2 regions of the Geobacillus sp. BMUD genome follow, and region 2 is predicted to be linked to the other one. Evidence: riboswitches for the same ligand, from Rfam matches in the RefSeq annotation. Region 2 holds a riboswitch; the other holds the start of a gene.
The links. A riboswitch is a leader RNA that binds a small molecule or an ion and turns the genes downstream of it on or off. The one in region 2 is predicted to bind S-adenosylmethionine.
Positions count from the first base shown of each region.

Region 1: it holds a riboswitch for S-adenosylmethionine, as region 2 does, so the genes downstream of both, ETC05_RS10745 (methionine ABC transporter ATP-binding protein) here and mtnK (S-methyl-5-thioribose kinase) in region 2, are expected to answer to the same signal.

Region 1 is NZ_SDLA01000008.1:54,505-62,315, forward strand. It holds gene ETC05_RS10705 (acetyl-CoA C-acetyltransferase) at 1-1,066, shown strand, start outside; gene ETC05_RS10710 (acyl-CoA dehydrogenase family protein) at 1,204-2,988, shown strand; gene ETC05_RS10715 (arsenate reductase family protein) at 3,071-3,436, shown strand; gene gcvH (glycine cleavage system protein GcvH) at 3,529-3,912, shown strand; gene ETC05_RS10725 (YusG family protein) at 3,987-4,223, shown strand; gene ETC05_RS10730 (toprim domain-containing protein) at 4,320-4,679, shown strand; gene ETC05_RS10735 (thioredoxin family protein) at 4,676-4,993, shown strand; gene ETC05_RS10740 (sterol-binding protein) at 5,146-5,493, shown strand; SAM riboswitch class I at 5,566-5,675, shown strand; gene ETC05_RS10745 (methionine ABC transporter ATP-binding protein) at 5,769-6,797, shown strand; gene ETC05_RS10750 (methionine ABC transporter permease) at 6,787-7,455, shown strand; gene ETC05_RS10755 (MetQ/NlpA family ABC transporter substrate-binding protein) at 7,470-7,811, shown strand, end outside.
Region 2 is NZ_SDLA01000001.1:73,099-80,909, forward strand. It holds gene ETC05_RS00330 (methylated-DNA--[protein]-cysteine S-methyltransferase) at 1-232, shown strand, start outside; gene ETC05_RS00335 (ABC transporter permease) at 655-1,668, opposite strand; gene ETC05_RS00340 (sugar ABC transporter ATP-binding protein) at 1,610-3,160, opposite strand; gene ETC05_RS00345 (sugar ABC transporter substrate-binding protein) at 3,157-4,317, opposite strand; gene mtnA (S-methyl-5-thioribose-1-phosphate isomerase) at 4,304-5,371, opposite strand; gene mtnK (S-methyl-5-thioribose kinase) at 5,442-6,632, opposite strand; SAM riboswitch class I at 6,772-6,940, opposite strand; gene ETC05_RS00360 (carbon-nitrogen family hydrolase) at 7,035-7,811, opposite strand, start outside.

The DNA.
Region 1 (7,811 bases), on a different contig from region 2:
AGAGACGTTGAAACGGGCAGGAAATTATGAAGGAAACATTGATGACCTCATTATCGGCTGCGCCATGCCGGAGGCGGAGCAAGGGCTGAACATCGCCCGCAACATCGGCGCGCTCGCCGGGCTGCCGTATACGGTGCCGGCGATCACGATCAACCGGTATTGCTCGTCCGGCTTGCAGGCGATCGCCTACGCGGCGGAACGGGTCATGCTCGGCCATTCCGACACGGTCATCGCCGGCGGGGTCGAATCGATGAGCATGGTGCCGATGATGGGCCATGTCGTCCGTCCCAATGCCCGCCTGGCGGAAGAAGCGCCGGAATATTACATGTCGATGGGGCACACGGCTGAGCAAGTGGCGAAAAAATACGGCGTGAGCCGTGAGGATCAAGACGCGTTCGCGGTGCGCAGCCATCAGCGCGCCGCCAAGGCGATTGCGGAAGGCAAGTTCAACGAGGAAATCGTGCCGGTGGAAGTGGTGGTGCGCAAAGTCGAAAACAACAAACTCGTTGAAGAAACCATCGTCTTTGCGCAAGATGAGGGCGTGCGTCCGGACACGAACATGGAGACGCTCGCGAAACTGCGCCCGGCGTTTGCGGTCAACGGCACGGTCACGGCCGGCAACGCGTCGCAAATGAGCGACGGGGCGGCGGCGGTCATGGTGATGGACCGCGAAAAAGCGGAGTCGCTCGGCTTGAAGCCGCTCGGCAAGTTCCGGTCCTTTGCGGTCGCCGGCGTGCCGCCGGAAGTGATGGGCATCGGCCCGGTCGCCGCGGTGCCGAAAGCGTTGAAGCTCGCCGGCTTGGAACTGTCCGACATCGGCTTGATCGAGCTGAACGAAGCGTTCGCCTCGCAATCGATTCAAGTCATCCGCGAACTTGGGTTGGATGAGGACATCGTCAACGTCAACGGCGGGGCGATTGCGCTCGGCCACCCGCTCGGCTGCACGGGCGCGAAGCTGACGTTGTCTTTGCTTTACGAAATGCGGCGCCGCAACGTGCAGTTCGGCATCGTCACGATGTGCATCGGCGGCGGCATGGGCGCAGCCGGCGTGTTTGAACTGCTGTAGCGGCAGCCGAAAGCGAGCGGGCTCCATCAGCTCGCGCGAGGCATGCATCCGCATTGGCCCGGCTGCAGGGAACGTCCATTTCCCGGGCGGCGTTGCCGCCCGGATCATCAATCATCTTTTGGGGGAGGAAATGAACGATGGCCAAAACAATCGAAGAAGCGATCAAAGGCGGCAGCTTTCTAATCGAAGACATTCCGGCGGAGCGCGTGTTTACGCCCGAAGATTTCACCGACGAACATCACATGATCGCCAAAACGACGGAAGAGTATGTCAACAACGAGGTGCTTCCGCAGCTTGAACATTTGGAAAATCACGAGTTTGACCGCTCGGTGAAGCTGCTCCGCAAAGCGGGCGAACTCGGCTTGTTGAGCGCGGACATTCCGGAAGAGTACGGCGGCTTGGGCTTAGATAAGGTCAGCTCGGCCATCATTGCTGAAAAAATGGCGCCGGCCGGCGGCTTTGCGATTTCGCACGGGGCGCACGTCGGGATTGGTTCGCTGCCAATCGTGTTGTTTGGCACGGAAGAACAAAAACAAAAATACTTGCCGTATTTGGCGACCGGCGAAAAAATCGCCGCTTATGCCTTGACGGAGCCGGGCTCGGGTTCGGACGCCCTCGGCGCGAAAACGACAGCGAAGCTCAATGCGGAAGGCACGCATTACATTTTAAACGGCGAAAAACAATGGATCACGAACTCCGGATTCGCCGATGTGTTTGTCGTCTATGCGAAAGTCGACGGCCAGCATTTCACAGCCTTTATCGTTGAGCGCGATTTCCCGGGCGTTTCAACCGGTCCGGAAGAGAAGAAAATGGGGATCAAAAGCTCATCGACGCGGACGCTCATTTTGCAAGACGTGCCGGTGCCGAAAGAAAACGTGCTCGGTGAAATCGGCAAAGGCCATGTCATCGCCTTCAATATTTTGAACATCGGCCGCTACAAGCTCGGGTTGGGGGCGGTTGGGGGCGCGAAACGGGCGTTTGAGATCACGGTCAAATACGCCAATCAGCGCCAACAATTCAAACGTCCGATTTCGCAGTTTACGCTGACGCAGGAAAAATTGGCGACGATGGCGTCGCGTCTGTATGCCGCCGAAAGCTCGGTGTACCGCACGGTCGGCTTGTTCGATGAACGAATGGGCCTGCTTGATGCAGAAAAAGCGAAAGATGGCAAGGAAGTGGCGAAGTCGATCGCCGAATATGCGATCGAGTGCTCACTGAACAAGTTTTTTGCGACGGAAGTGCTCGATTACATCGTCGATGAAGGCGTGCAAATCCATGGCGGCTACGGCTTTATGCAAGAATACGAAATCGAGCGCGCCTACCGCGATTCGCGCATCAACCGCATTTTTGAGGGAACGAACGAAATCAACCGCCTGCTCGTGCCGGGCATGTACTTGAAAAAAGCGTTAAAAGGCGAGCTGCCGCTTTTCCAAAAAGCGCAGCAGCTTCAGGAAGAACTCATGATGATGACCGCAGAAGAGCCAGGGACGGGCGCGCTGGAACAAGAGAAATACTTGGTGCGCAACGCGAAAAAAATCGCCTTGATGGTCGCCGGCTTAGCGGCGCAAAAATACGGCCAGCGCATTGAAGAAGAGCAAGAAGTGCTCGTCAACATCGCCGACATCGTCTCGAACATTTACGCGATGGAATCGGCGCTCTTGCGCACGGAAAAAGCGATTCAAGCGAGCGGTGAGGAGAAAAACAAGCAAAAAGTGCTGTACACGCAAATTTTCTGCCAAGAGGCGTTCAATGAAATTGAAGCCCATGCGAAAGAGACGCTCGTCGCCGTGGAACAAGGCGACACGCTGCGGATGATGCTCGCCGCGCTCCGCCGGCTGACGCGCCATACGCCGATCAACGTGATCGCGAAAAAACGCGAAGCGGCTGCCGCGCTCATTGAAGCCGAACGGTATATTGTGTGATAATGGGAAGTGCCAGGCAGACTGCCTGGTGCTTCTTTTCTTCTTGATCGTCCAAACAGCGGAAATGAAAGGGGGAGTGAAGATGGCGCTCACGCTCTATTGGTATCCAAAATGCGGAACGTGCCGGAAGGCGAAAAAATGGTTGGATGAACACGGCATTGAGGTGCAAACGGTGCATTTGGTCGACGAGCCGCTGACGAAAGAGCAGCTCGCCGACCTGCACCGGAAAAGCGGGCTGCCGCTCAAAAAATTTTTCAATACAAGCGGCATGAAATACCGTGAGCTTGGCTTGAAGGACCGGCTCGATGGCGCCTCGGAAGACGAGATGCTCGATTGGCTCGCCTCGGACGGGATGTTGGTCAAACGGCCGATTTTAACAGACGGCGAGCGGGTCGTCGTGGGCTTTCGCGAACAAGAATACGAGGCGTTTTTCGCGGAGAAGGCATAAAAATTTTTGCAAAATCGGGTGAATTCAGTGAGTTTTTGCGGAAAATCGGTTATGATGAAAAAGGATACATTTTGTCGCGATGGAGGGATTGGATGAACACGCCAAAAGAACTTCGTTACACAAAAGAGCATGAATGGGTGCGCGTGGAAGGAGAGAACGTGCGCGTCGGCATTACGGATTACGCCCAATCGGAGCTTGGCGACATCGTCTTTGTCGAGCTGCCGGAAGTCGGAACCGAAATTACGGCCAACGAGCCGTTCGGCAGCGTTGAATCGGTGAAAACCGTCTCGGAACTGTATGCACCGATCAGCGGCACGGTCGTTGAAGTGAACGAAGCGTTAAACGATAATCCAGAATATGTGAATGAATCGCCGTATGAAAAAGCGTGGATGATCGTCGTCAAACCGAACGATTTGAGCGAAATTGACAACTTGTTGACGGCCGAGCAATACGAAGCGATGATCAACGAAGGATAAACGTTCCTGCAATCTTCGCTTCGATTCGGGCACTCTATACATACCGGAATGTGATTGAAAAAGGGGTGCTCGCGATGGTGTTGCAAACGAAGCACATGGATGTCACGGAACGGATCATCGGCAAACTGAACGGCCGCTCGCTGGAATTGTACGAGGAAGGAGAGCTCATCGGGCGCCTTCCGCTTCCAGCGGCCGTCCCGTTGAAAAATGGATATATCGAACAAAACGGGAGAATTTTCAAACAGGTGACCGCTACCGTTGAACCGGACCAAAAATATGTTGACTGCGACGGGGAAGCGGGCTGGTGTTGAAAGGCAACGGTGCGATGCCGTTGCTTTTCTTTTTCCACCTTTCGCCGGCGCGGGGCATACAATATCGTATCTCCTTTTGAAGTAGGTGGGTCGGACATGCGACGCGTGGAAAAAGTGATCATTGTGGAAGGGCGATCGGACAAGCAAAAGGTGGCGGCCGTCCTGAATGAGCCTGTCGTCATTCTTTGCACGAACGGCACGATCAGCGACGCGCGTTTGGAAGAATGGGCTGATGAGCTGGAAGGATATGATGTGTACTTATTGGCGGATGCCGATGAAGCGGGGGAAAAATTGCGCCGCCAGTTTCGCCGCATGTTTCCAGAGGCAGAGCATATTTACATTGACCGGGCGTACCGTGAAGTGGCGGCCGCCCCGATTTGGCACTTGGCGCAAGTGCTGTTGCGCGCCGATTTCGACGTCCGCATCGAATTGCTCATGAGAGGGGGAGGGGAGTGAAAGCGATCGACCGAAACGATGTCAAGCGAGTGGTGGAAAGCGAGCCGCTTCTCGTCCTTTACTTGTATACCCCGCTGTGCGGCACGTGCCAGCTGGCGCGGCGGATGCTCACGGTGGTGGAGCAGTTGTTTCCGGCGCTGCCGTTTTACGAAACGGACATCAACTATATCCCTGAGCAGGCGGTTGCGTGGAAAATCGAAAGCGTTCCTTGCCTGCTTCTTTTTGTGAACGGAACGATCGCGGGCAAGTGGTATGCCTTTCATTCCGTTCCGTATTTGTATGAAGTGATTCAAACTTGTTTGCCGCCCCAGTGATCCGCCTTTTTTTGACGCCATTTGACACATTTCTTGGGAAATGACAAAAACGGCGTTGTTTCGCCAACATCGTTGTCGAGATTTTTGTAAAGGATTTCCCTCTTCCAGATGGAAATGAAAGAAACATAAGGAAATGGGGGAGGGAGATATCCATGGAAATGCGTGAATTGATCGGGAAGTTCGTGGAACGGATGCAAGTGTTGCGCCATTTGTTGCCGATTTTGCCGGATGAACAGCTGTGCGTTCGGTTTGAAAGCGGGGATGAAACCGTGCTGTTGGTGGTTGGCAAGGAGTCGTCTGCGGCGGAGATGGAACACGATGAACGGAAAACATTGACGATTAGAGGTTCCAAAGCATCGCTCGCATCGCTGTTGAACGGTGAACTGAAGTTGCAGCAGCTCGTTCGGTTGCAAGAAGTGCACGTGTCAGGAAGCTTCCGCCATCTATTGCTTCTCGAGTCGCTCCTCCATTTGGCCAAGCCGTATCGGCATGTTGGGTAAAAAATGATTGACAGCATTCGACAGGCGATGATACAATCACAATCGTAACCAATTGAATAGGTGATTGTTGCGCTCTTATCAAGAGAGGTGGAGGGATGTGCCCAATGAAGCCCGGCAACCGTCAGCGCATGCGCTGAAATGGTGCCAATTCACACAAAGCGGCCTGCTTTGAGAGATAAGAGACGGAATGGTGCACAATACCTTTCTGTTCTCTTTGCGGGCAGAAAGGTTTTCTTTTTGCGCTTTGCCGTCTTGAGGGGAAGGAAGGTGAAACAATGATTGCACTCGAGCAGGTGACAAAAATTTATCAAGCGGCCAACGGCTCGGTCACGGCCGTCGACAACGTGTCGATTGACATTCGCGAAGGGGAAATTTTCGGCATCATCGGCTACAGCGGCGCGGGGAAAAGCACGCTCATCCGGCTGCTGAATGGACTTGAGAAGCCGACGAGCGGCCGGGTGATCGTCGCCGGCCGCGATATGACGCGCGTGAAAGGTCGGGAGCTGCGCAAGGCGCGCCAAGAAATTGGGATGATTTTTCAGCATTTCAACTTGCTTTGGTCGCGCACCGTCAGGGAAAACATCGCTTTTCCGCTTGAAATTGCCGGCGTTCCGAAAGAGGAGCGGAACAAGCGGGTGGATGAGCTGATCGAACTCGTCGGCCTTTCCGGGCGCGAGGACGCCTACCCGGCGCAGCTGAGCGGCGGACAAAAGCAGCGGGTCGGCATCGCCCGCGCGCTCGCCAACAATCCGAAAGTTTTGCTTTGCGATGAGGCGACGTCGGCGTTGGATCCGCAGACGACCGATGCGATTTTGGACTTGCTCGTTGACATCAACAAGCGGCTCGGGCTGACGATTGTGCTCATCACCCATGAAATGCACGTCATCCGTAAAATTTGCGACCGCGTCGCGGTGATGGAAAGCGGCAAAATCGTCGAGCAAGGCGACGTGCTGCATGTGTTCCGGAACCCGCAGCAGCCGATTACGAAACGGTTCGTCCAACAATTGATCGAGCCCGAGGAGACGGAAGAGGCGATTTCCCATTTGTTTGGCCAATACCCGAACGGGGTGATCGCGCAGCTGACGTTCGTCGGCGCGGCCGCCGGGAAGCCGCTCATCACCGAAGTGGTGCGCCAGTTTGCCGTCGATGTCAACATTTTGCAAGGGAAAATTTCGCAAACCCATCAAGGCGCCTATGGGGTGCTGTTCGTTCACCTCGACGGGGCGGCGGATGAAATCGGCCGGGCGCTTGACTATATTCAACGCCAGCAAGTGGCGGTGGAGGTGATTCACGATGCTCGCTAACCTCCTGCCGAACGTGCAATGGGAGACGATGTGGGCGGCGACGGTCGAGACGCTGTACATGACCGGGATGGCGGTGGCGGCCACCTTCGTCCTTGGGATCGTTCTTGGCTTGCTGTTATTTTTGACGGCAAAGGGCAATCTATGGGAAAACCGATGGATCAATGCGGTCATCGCCGCGTTTGTGAATATTTTCCGCTCCATTCCGTTCATTATTTTAATTATTTTGCTCATTCCGTTTACGAAATGGCTCGTCGGGACGATGCTTGGCGCCAATGCGGCGCTGCCGGCGCTCATTATCGGGGCCGCGCCGTTTTATGCCCGCATGGTCGAAATCGCGCTTCGTGAAATTGATAAAGGCGTCATCGAAGCGGCGCAGGCGATGGGCGCCTCGACGTGGACGATCATTTGGAAAGTGCTCTTGCCCGAATCGCTGCCGGCGCTTGTCTCCGGCATTACGGTGACGGCGGTGTCGCTCGTCAGCTATACGGCGATGGCCGGGGTCATCGGCGCTGGCGGGCTTGGGAACTTGGCGTATTTGGAAGGGTTCCAGCGCAACCATAACGATGTGACGTTTGTCGCGACCGTATTGGTGCTCGTCATTGTATTTGTCATTCAGGCCATCGGTGACTTTGTCACTGCAAAAATCGATAAACGATAAAGGAGGAACAACGGATGAAAAAATGGCTGGGTGTTTTGTTCGCTGCGATGCTTGTGTTCGCTTTGGCGGCATGCGGCGGCAACAAGAACGACAACGCGGAAGGCGGCAAATTGGTAAAGCTGAAAGTCGGCGCGTCGAACGTGCCGCATGCGGAAATTTTGGAAAAAGCGAAACCGATTTTGAAGAAAAAAGGCATCGACTTGGAGATCATCACGTTCCAAGATTACATCTTGCCGAACAAAGCATTGGCTGAGAAGCAAATCGACGCAAACTATTTCCAACACATTCCGTATTTAGAATCGCAAAAGAAAGAATACGGCTATGATTTCGTCAACGCCGGCGGCATTCATATCGAG
Region 2 (7,811 bases):
GGCGCTTTGCCGCATTCCGTACGGCGAGACGGCGACATACGCTGACATCGCCGCACAAATCGGCCGCCCAAAAGCGGTGCGCGCCGTCGGCCAGGCAAACCGGGCGAATGAACTGCCGCTCTTCGTTCCATGCCACCGTGTGATTGGCAAAAACGGCGCTCTCGTTGGCTATGCGGGAAGCCGCACCGATGTGAAGGCGAAGCTGTTGGAGCTTGAGCGGCGCTATAAATAGAGGAGGTCCTTGCATTCGCAGAATAGGCAAAGGATTTGGAAAGACTTGTAAGCGGATGCTGCAATGAAGTGGGCGGAAAAAGAGGCTGGCGGTGTGCCCAGAAGGCCGGTGATTTAAGGGGAAATACTGCTCTCCAACAGTGTTTCTCAAATTGAAAAACCTTGCAACGTCATCATTTTATTCCTGGTGATTTCTCACCAATCGAGCGAATCTGTTGTTTTTCACCAGCCTTCTAGAAGGCTGGTGAAAAGCCGTTATGTTTGCCGAATGGATGGAAGTTCGTCGGAAACGAAGAGCTGATTGTACAAGGCTTCTCAACTTGAGAAGAGCTGGTTTTGAGCCGCATTTTCATTCGATCCCCGGCCTCCTAGAAAAACGCGTCTGCCCCCGGGGGAGACATCCACGGGGGCAGCGATCGGGCGTTATTTTTTTTGCCAATGCGACAACGCGAGGGCGCCGACTAAAATGGCGCCTTTTATAATATCTTGGGCGTAATACGGAACGTTCATCATCGTCAAGCCGTTCAGCAACACGCCCATTAAAATCGAGCCGAACAAGGTGCCGACGACGTTCGGCTTGCCGGCGCCGAAGACAGAAAAACCAATGTAAGCGGCGGCGACGCTGTCCATTAAAAGCGAGGCGCCGGCGGACACTTGTCCGGTGCCGATGCGTGAAGCGAGGACGATGCCGCCAAGGGCGGCGAAAAAGCCGCTAATGACGTACGCGTACGTCCGGTAACGGTTCACCGGAATCCCCGACAGCCTTGCCGCTTCCCGGTTTTCCCCCGTCAAATAAAAGAGGCGCCCCGGTTTGGTGTATGTCAAAAACAAATGGGCAGCTATAACGACAAACAGCATCAGCAAAACGGAAAACGGCACGCCGAACAGCTCTCCTTGGCCGATAAATAGAAAGGAAGGGATGAATTTGCCCGGCGCCGTGCCGCCGTCTGGCAGCGGCATATCGTTATAAATCGAAAATCCTTTCGTATAGGTGAGCTGTACCCCGTTGATGGCGTACATCGTCGCCAATGTTGCAAGCAAATCCGGCAATTTGAATTTGACGATCAAGAGCGAGTTGAGCAGTCCGACGGCGACGCCGAGCAACAGCGGCACGAGCAAGGTGACGAAAATTTCTTGGCGATACAGAACAAGCGCCGCCGCACTGGCGATCGTCGCAAGGCTGACCGTTGACCCGACCGATAAATCGAAGCCGTCAACGATGAGCGAAAACGTGATGCCGATCGCCACGAGCGTCACGATCGAAATCGAACGCAAAATGTCGCTGAAGTTTTCATACGTGAAAAACCGGTCTTGCGTGATGCCAAAATAGGCGATCACGGCCAGAATGGCGAGCAATGTCCCATGTTTATACAAAAACTCAAGAATAGACGGCGCCGTTTTTTTCGACGGCGTCGCGGAAACGGCCGGCTGATTCATCGATTTCACCTCCGCTGCAATAATAAACAAGCTGCTCGTACGTGAGTTCAGCGGCCGGCAGGCGAGCGAGCAGCCGACCGTCGACCATCACGTAGATGGTGTCGCAAATGTCAAGAAGCTCTTGAAATTCACTGGAAAAGTACAGCACCGTTTTTCCTTCATCGGCAAGGGAGCGAATGATGGCAAACACGTCCTGCTTCGCGTGGACATCGATCCCTTTCGTCGGCTCGTCGAACAAAAAGACGCGCGCGTTCGTGTTCAGCCATTTGCCGATCACGACTTTTTGCTGGTTGCCGCCGCTCAAATGGCGGATGGCTGTGGCGCTTGACGGCGGATGGATGGCGAGCGAGCGCACGAGAGCATTGGCGGCTTCCGCTTCTTGTGCCCGCTTGATCCATTGCCAGCGCGTCAGGTGGGAAAGAAGGCGCACGGTGATGTTTGCCCGCACCGATTCGGGCAAAAACAGCCCTTGTTTGCGCCGCTCTTCGGGAATGAGGCAAAGTCCGGCTTCGATGGCTTCGTAAGGTGACGAGAATACATAGCGCCGCCCCTCGATTTCCCATTCGCCCGCCGTTTTTCGATGGGCGATCAAGCTTTCAGCAAGCTCCGTCTTGCCGGCGCCGACCAAGCCGGCGATGCCGACAATTTCGCCGCGATGGGCGTATAGGTCGACGGTCGTGCCGGTTTTGTCAATCGTGATTCCGCGGGCGGCAAAGGCGATGTCGCCCCCGGACGTGCGCGCCTGTTTGGCAGACGTTCTTCGCTTCGTCCCGGTCATATGCAGGACGATGTCTTCAAGCGACAGGCTGTCGGCCGCGCCTTGATAGACGACGCGGCCGTCGCGCAAAATCGTCAGCCGGTCAGCGATTTCTTGCACTTCTTTCAGCTTATGAGAAATATAAATAAAGCCGACGCCTTGCTGTTTCAGCTCATGAATGATGGCAAACAGCCGCTTCGTTTCCGCCTCGCTCAGCGCCGCGGTCGGTTCGTCCAAAATGATGTAGCGCGCGTCGGATGACAGCACTTTCGCGAGCACGATCAGCTGCTTTTCGTGGAGTGAACAGTCGCGCACGAGCTTCGTCGGCGGGATGGAAAGGCCGACGCGGCGAAGGAGAGCAGCCGCCCGCTCTTTTTCTTGGCGCAGCGAACGGATCGGCCGCTGCGTGGCGCGAGCGAGTTCATCGGCGGCGATGTTTTCGTACACTGGCAAACCAGGAAACAGCGCTGTGTCGACTTCTTGCACGACAAAGCCGATGCCGGCTCGTTTCGCGTCAAACGGCGAGGAAAACGCGCATGGGGCGCCGTCGATTGCGATCGTGCCGGCATCAGGCGAAATGGCGCCGGCCAACATGTTCATCAGCGTGCTTTTGCCGGCGCCGTTCATGCCTAAAAGGGCGTGGACTTCGCCCGGACGAACGTCGAAGTCCACGCCGTCAAGCACGCGCACGGCGCCAAACGATTTTTCCATGCCCCGCATTGACAACCCGTTCATTTTTTGTTCACCTGAGCTTCCAACGTTTTCATCCACGGCGAGATGGCGACGTTCGATTGCCCCCAGCCCGGGATGTATTGCGAGAGATCGCTCATCGATACTTGTTTGTCCGGCAGGTCGGACCGTTTCACTAAATGCGGCTCGAGCGAGTAAATGTTCGGCGTTTTTTCACCAGCAATTTTTTGGTAGGCAAAGCGAACTTGCACGCGGCCGACTTCCGCCGGATCCGTCGCCGTCGTCGCCACCCACGGGCTGTTCGGTTTTTGGATCATTTGCAAATCTTCATCGCTCAAATCGATGCCGTACACTTTAATTTCCGTGCGCCCGGCTTGCTCGATCGCGCGCGTCGCCCCTTTGGCGAACTCGTCCCATGTCGCGAAGACGGCGTCAATGTCGCCTTTGTTCGGGTATTTTTTCAAGATGGCTTCCATTTGCGTTTGCGTGTCCAGCGCGGTGTTGGCGCTCGCTGTACCGAATTTGGCAACTTCCTTAATGTTCGGGTAGCGTTTTTTGAACGCCTCATAAATGACGTGGCGCCGTTCCATTGGGGTAAAGCCGCCGACCCAAATCGTGACGATGTTGCCCTCGCCGTTTAAATCTTCGGCGAGCGTCTTTAATGTTTTCCAAGCGAGGCTATAGTCGTCTTGGTCGATGACGGTGACGCCGGGAATGTTCAAATCGTTGTCAAACGCCACAACCGGAATGCCTTTGGCGACGGCTTTTTTTACCGGACCTTCGAGCGCATCGGCGCGGCCGTGGTCAAGCAAAATGGCGTCCACATTTTGCGTAATGGCCGTTTCAACATACGATGCCATCTTTGTCAAATCGTTGTCGGCGTTGTAAATTTGCACTTCGCCGCCGAATTTTTGCACTTGTTCTTTCACGCCGGCGATGTATTGCGAGGAGAATGTGCCGATCGACAGTTGCATAATGGCGGCGATTTTCACCGGTTTTTTCAGTTTTTCCGGAATGGCCGCCTGCTCGCTGCTCGCGGCGGTTGAGCTGTTGGACGATGCGTCGTCGTTGTTGTTCGTTTGTTTCGTTTCATTGGCCGGCTTGGCGCTCATGGCGTCTTGCTCGTTCGTGCAGCCGGCTACGATGGAGAACACAGCAAAGAAAAGAAGAAAAAGGAACGATAAGGCCTTAAATTGTTTCATGGTGCTCCTCCTTTGCGAATAACGATGGCAGCGCCGTTTCGTAACGGCCGCGGACGATGCCTTTTTCGGTAATGATGGCGGTAATGAGTTCGTTTGGCGTCACGTCAAACGCCGGGTTGTACACGTTGACGCCTTCCGGGGCGATGCGCACGCCGGCGAGATGGGTCACTTCGTCCGGATGGCGCTCTTCAATCGGGATGTCCGCCCCTGTTTTTGTCTTGATGTCGATCGTTGACAGCGGGGCGGCGACGTAAAACGGAATGCCGAACGATTGGGCGAGCAAAGCGAGACCGAACGTGCCGATTTTGTTCGCCGTGTCGCCGTTTCGCGCGATCCGGTCGGCGCCGACGATGATGGCGTTAATGTGTTTCGCCTTGATCGTTTGCGCCGCCATGTTGTCGGTAATAAGCGTCACATCGACGCCTGCTTGCATCAGCTCCCATGTGGTCAGGCGCGCCCCTTGCAAAACGGGACGTGTCTCAAGGGCGTAGACGGACAGCTCGATTCTTTTTTCTTTCGCCAAATAAAACGGGGCGAGCGCCGTCCCGTAGCGGGCGGTGGCGATCGAACCGGCGTTGCAAATCGTCATCACCCGGTCGCCCGGGCGGAAAAGGGACAAGGCGTATTCACCGATGCGGCGACACACATCCTCATCTTCGATTTGGATGCGGATCGCTTCGTGAATGAGCGTTGTTTTCGCTTCGTTGACGGAAGCGGCGCTGTTCGCGGCGGCGACGAGCCGGTCGAGCGCCCAAAACAAGTTGACGGCCGTCGGGCGCGCGCTCGCTAAGTAGTCGCGGTCTTGTTGCAAGCGGCGCTGAAATTCGTCCACCGCTTCGGTTTCATAGCGCGAGGCGGCGAGCGCCAAGCCGTAGGCAGCCGTGATGCCGATCGCCGGCGCCCCGCGCACTTTCAACGTCGCGATCGCTTCATGGACGTCTTCGATTGTACGCAAGTCGATGTATTCGGTGACCGATGGCAGTTTTTGCTGGTTTAAAATCGTGATATGCGTCTCGCGCCATTCGACAGAGCGCGGGATGACAAATGAGTTCATCGTCGTCTTCCTTTCTCGGTTGGTCGATTGGCCTGGGCTGGCGTTGGACGGCCGGCCCGGGCAGAGGGTGTCATCGTTCCGTTTCGACGAACAGGCGGCGGAAGCCGTCCGTTCCCGCCAGTTCGGTGCGCTCAACGATCAGGCGGCGACCGAGACGGAGCGCGTGCCGTTTCGCAGCGAGCCGTTCGTCTTTTTGTTCAATGCCGTCGAGATCCGCCACATGGGCGAGGCCGATCGTCCGGCGGATGACTTCGCAGCCGGCAAAACCGACGGCGTCAACGAACGCCTGCCGCAGCACCTCATCAAGCAGTCCGGGCGTCGCGGCGTACGTTTCGACGCTTTCGGTGCGCCAAAGCTCCGAGAATACAGACTTAAAAACGTCCCACGTCCGGTCGATATGATCAAAGAGCGGACGGCGCTCCGATTCAGGGCGGGACAACGCATTTAACAGCAAGTTGGCGAAAAATTGGCCAAGGTCAAACCCGATCGGGCCGTAAAAGGCGAATTCCGGGTCGATCACTTTCGTTTCGTCGTCGCTGGCGAAAATGCTGCCAGTGTGTAAGTCTCCGTGCAGCAGTACATCCGCTTCAGTTAAAAACTTGCGCTTCAGCTTCGCTGCTTCGAGGCGGAGGCGGTCATCTTGCCAAAGCGCTTCAACGTCTGGGCGCAATTCGTCCTCAAAGTTGTTCGTGTCATGGTCGAAAAACGGATCGGTAAAGACAAGGTCTTCCGTAATTTTGCACAGTTCCGGATTGACGAAGTTTTGCGCCAGTTTCTTTTTCTCCTGCTGGTTCATGCCGAAATCAGACGTGTAAAACGCCGTTTTGGCGATGAATTCGCCGATATGCCGCGACAACAGCGGGTACGTTTTCCCTTCGATCAGCCCTTTGCGCGCGATTTGCAGGCGAGACAAATCTTCCATCACCGTGATGGCGAGCGATTCGTCAGAATAGTAGACTTTCGGGACGTATTGCGGCACATAGCTGGCAAACGTGCGCAGCGCGTTGCTTTCAATGACGGCGCGCTTTAACGTAAGCGGCCAGCTTTCCCCGACAACTTTCGCGTACGGCAGCGCTTGTTTGATGATGACGCCTTGCTTTGTTGCTTGGTCAACGATATGAAAAACAAGGTTCAAGTTTCCGTCGCCGATCTCACGGCACAGAAGCGGCGCCCCGTCGCGGAACAAGCCGAGGCGGACAGCGAGCGCCACCGCCTTTGGTTCGGTCAGCGGTTCGTAAACCGATGTTTGCACAGTCGTCATATTCATGTTCCCCCTTTTTTCATTTCGCTCATTTTCAAATGCCGATGTTGACGCTGCACCAGAAGTTCGGCGTTTTCGGCAAATGAAAAAGCCTCTTTCGCATATGAAAGAGGCTTGAAGATTCATGGATTCTTCGCGCCTCTTATCTTTCAGAAAGACATCGGTCTTTCTGTTGGACTTAGCACCGTGCCCTGCGGAAGCATAACGCTTCCGGCGCCGCCCTTGGCGTGCGCCCTATCTCACGATAGCATTACGGTCGGTTGCTGGGCTTCATTGGGCCAATTCCCTCAGCCAACTCTTGATAAGAGTACCGGTTTCTCGTATTCAATTTTGGGAATTTTCGCGATGTTCCCAATCGTTTGGTTGCTTGATTCGAATGATACATGGTCGATCCATCGATTGTCAATACGTTTTGAAAAATTTTTTTGCCGCTTCGTAGTCATGCGGCCGGCGGTCGGCAAATACTGGGATGCGCGTACGGACGTCCGCAACGAGCGCAGGGTCAATGTCCGCCGCGACCATGCCAGGCTTCTCATCCGCCTCGGCGATCACTTCGCCCCATGGATCAATGATGAGCGAATGTCCGGCGAACACGTTGTTCGGGTCGCGCCCCGCCCGGTTGCAGGCGATGACGTAGCATTGGTTTTCAATCGCCCGCGCCATCAGGAGCGTCCGCCAATGGTGCAGGCGGGGAAGCGGCCATTCGGCGACGACAAACAGCACTTCCGCCCCGGCTAAGGTGTGGGCGCGAATCCACTCCGGAAAGCGGATGTCATAGCAGATGACCCCGGCGCACGAAACCCCGTCGAGCGAAAACAAACCTAAGCTGCTTCCCGGCTGCAAATACAAATGTTCATCCATCAGCCGAAACAGATGAAGCTTGCTGTATTCACTGACGATTTGACCGCTCCGGTCAGCCACGATCATCGTGTTCGTCACGCCGGTTGCTGTTTTTTTAGCGACCGAGCCGGCGACGAAATGAACACCGTACGTTTGCGCCAGGCGGGAGACGAATACTTTCGTCCGTTCGGCGTTGTCATCGGCAATCTCATCTAAGCGCGTTAAATCGTAACCGGTCGTCCATAGCTCCGGCAGGACGATGATGTCAGCGCCGTCCTTGGCGGCGGATTGCACGGCTGTTTCGGCTCGCTGTTCGTTTGTTTGTGGATCGCCAAACGC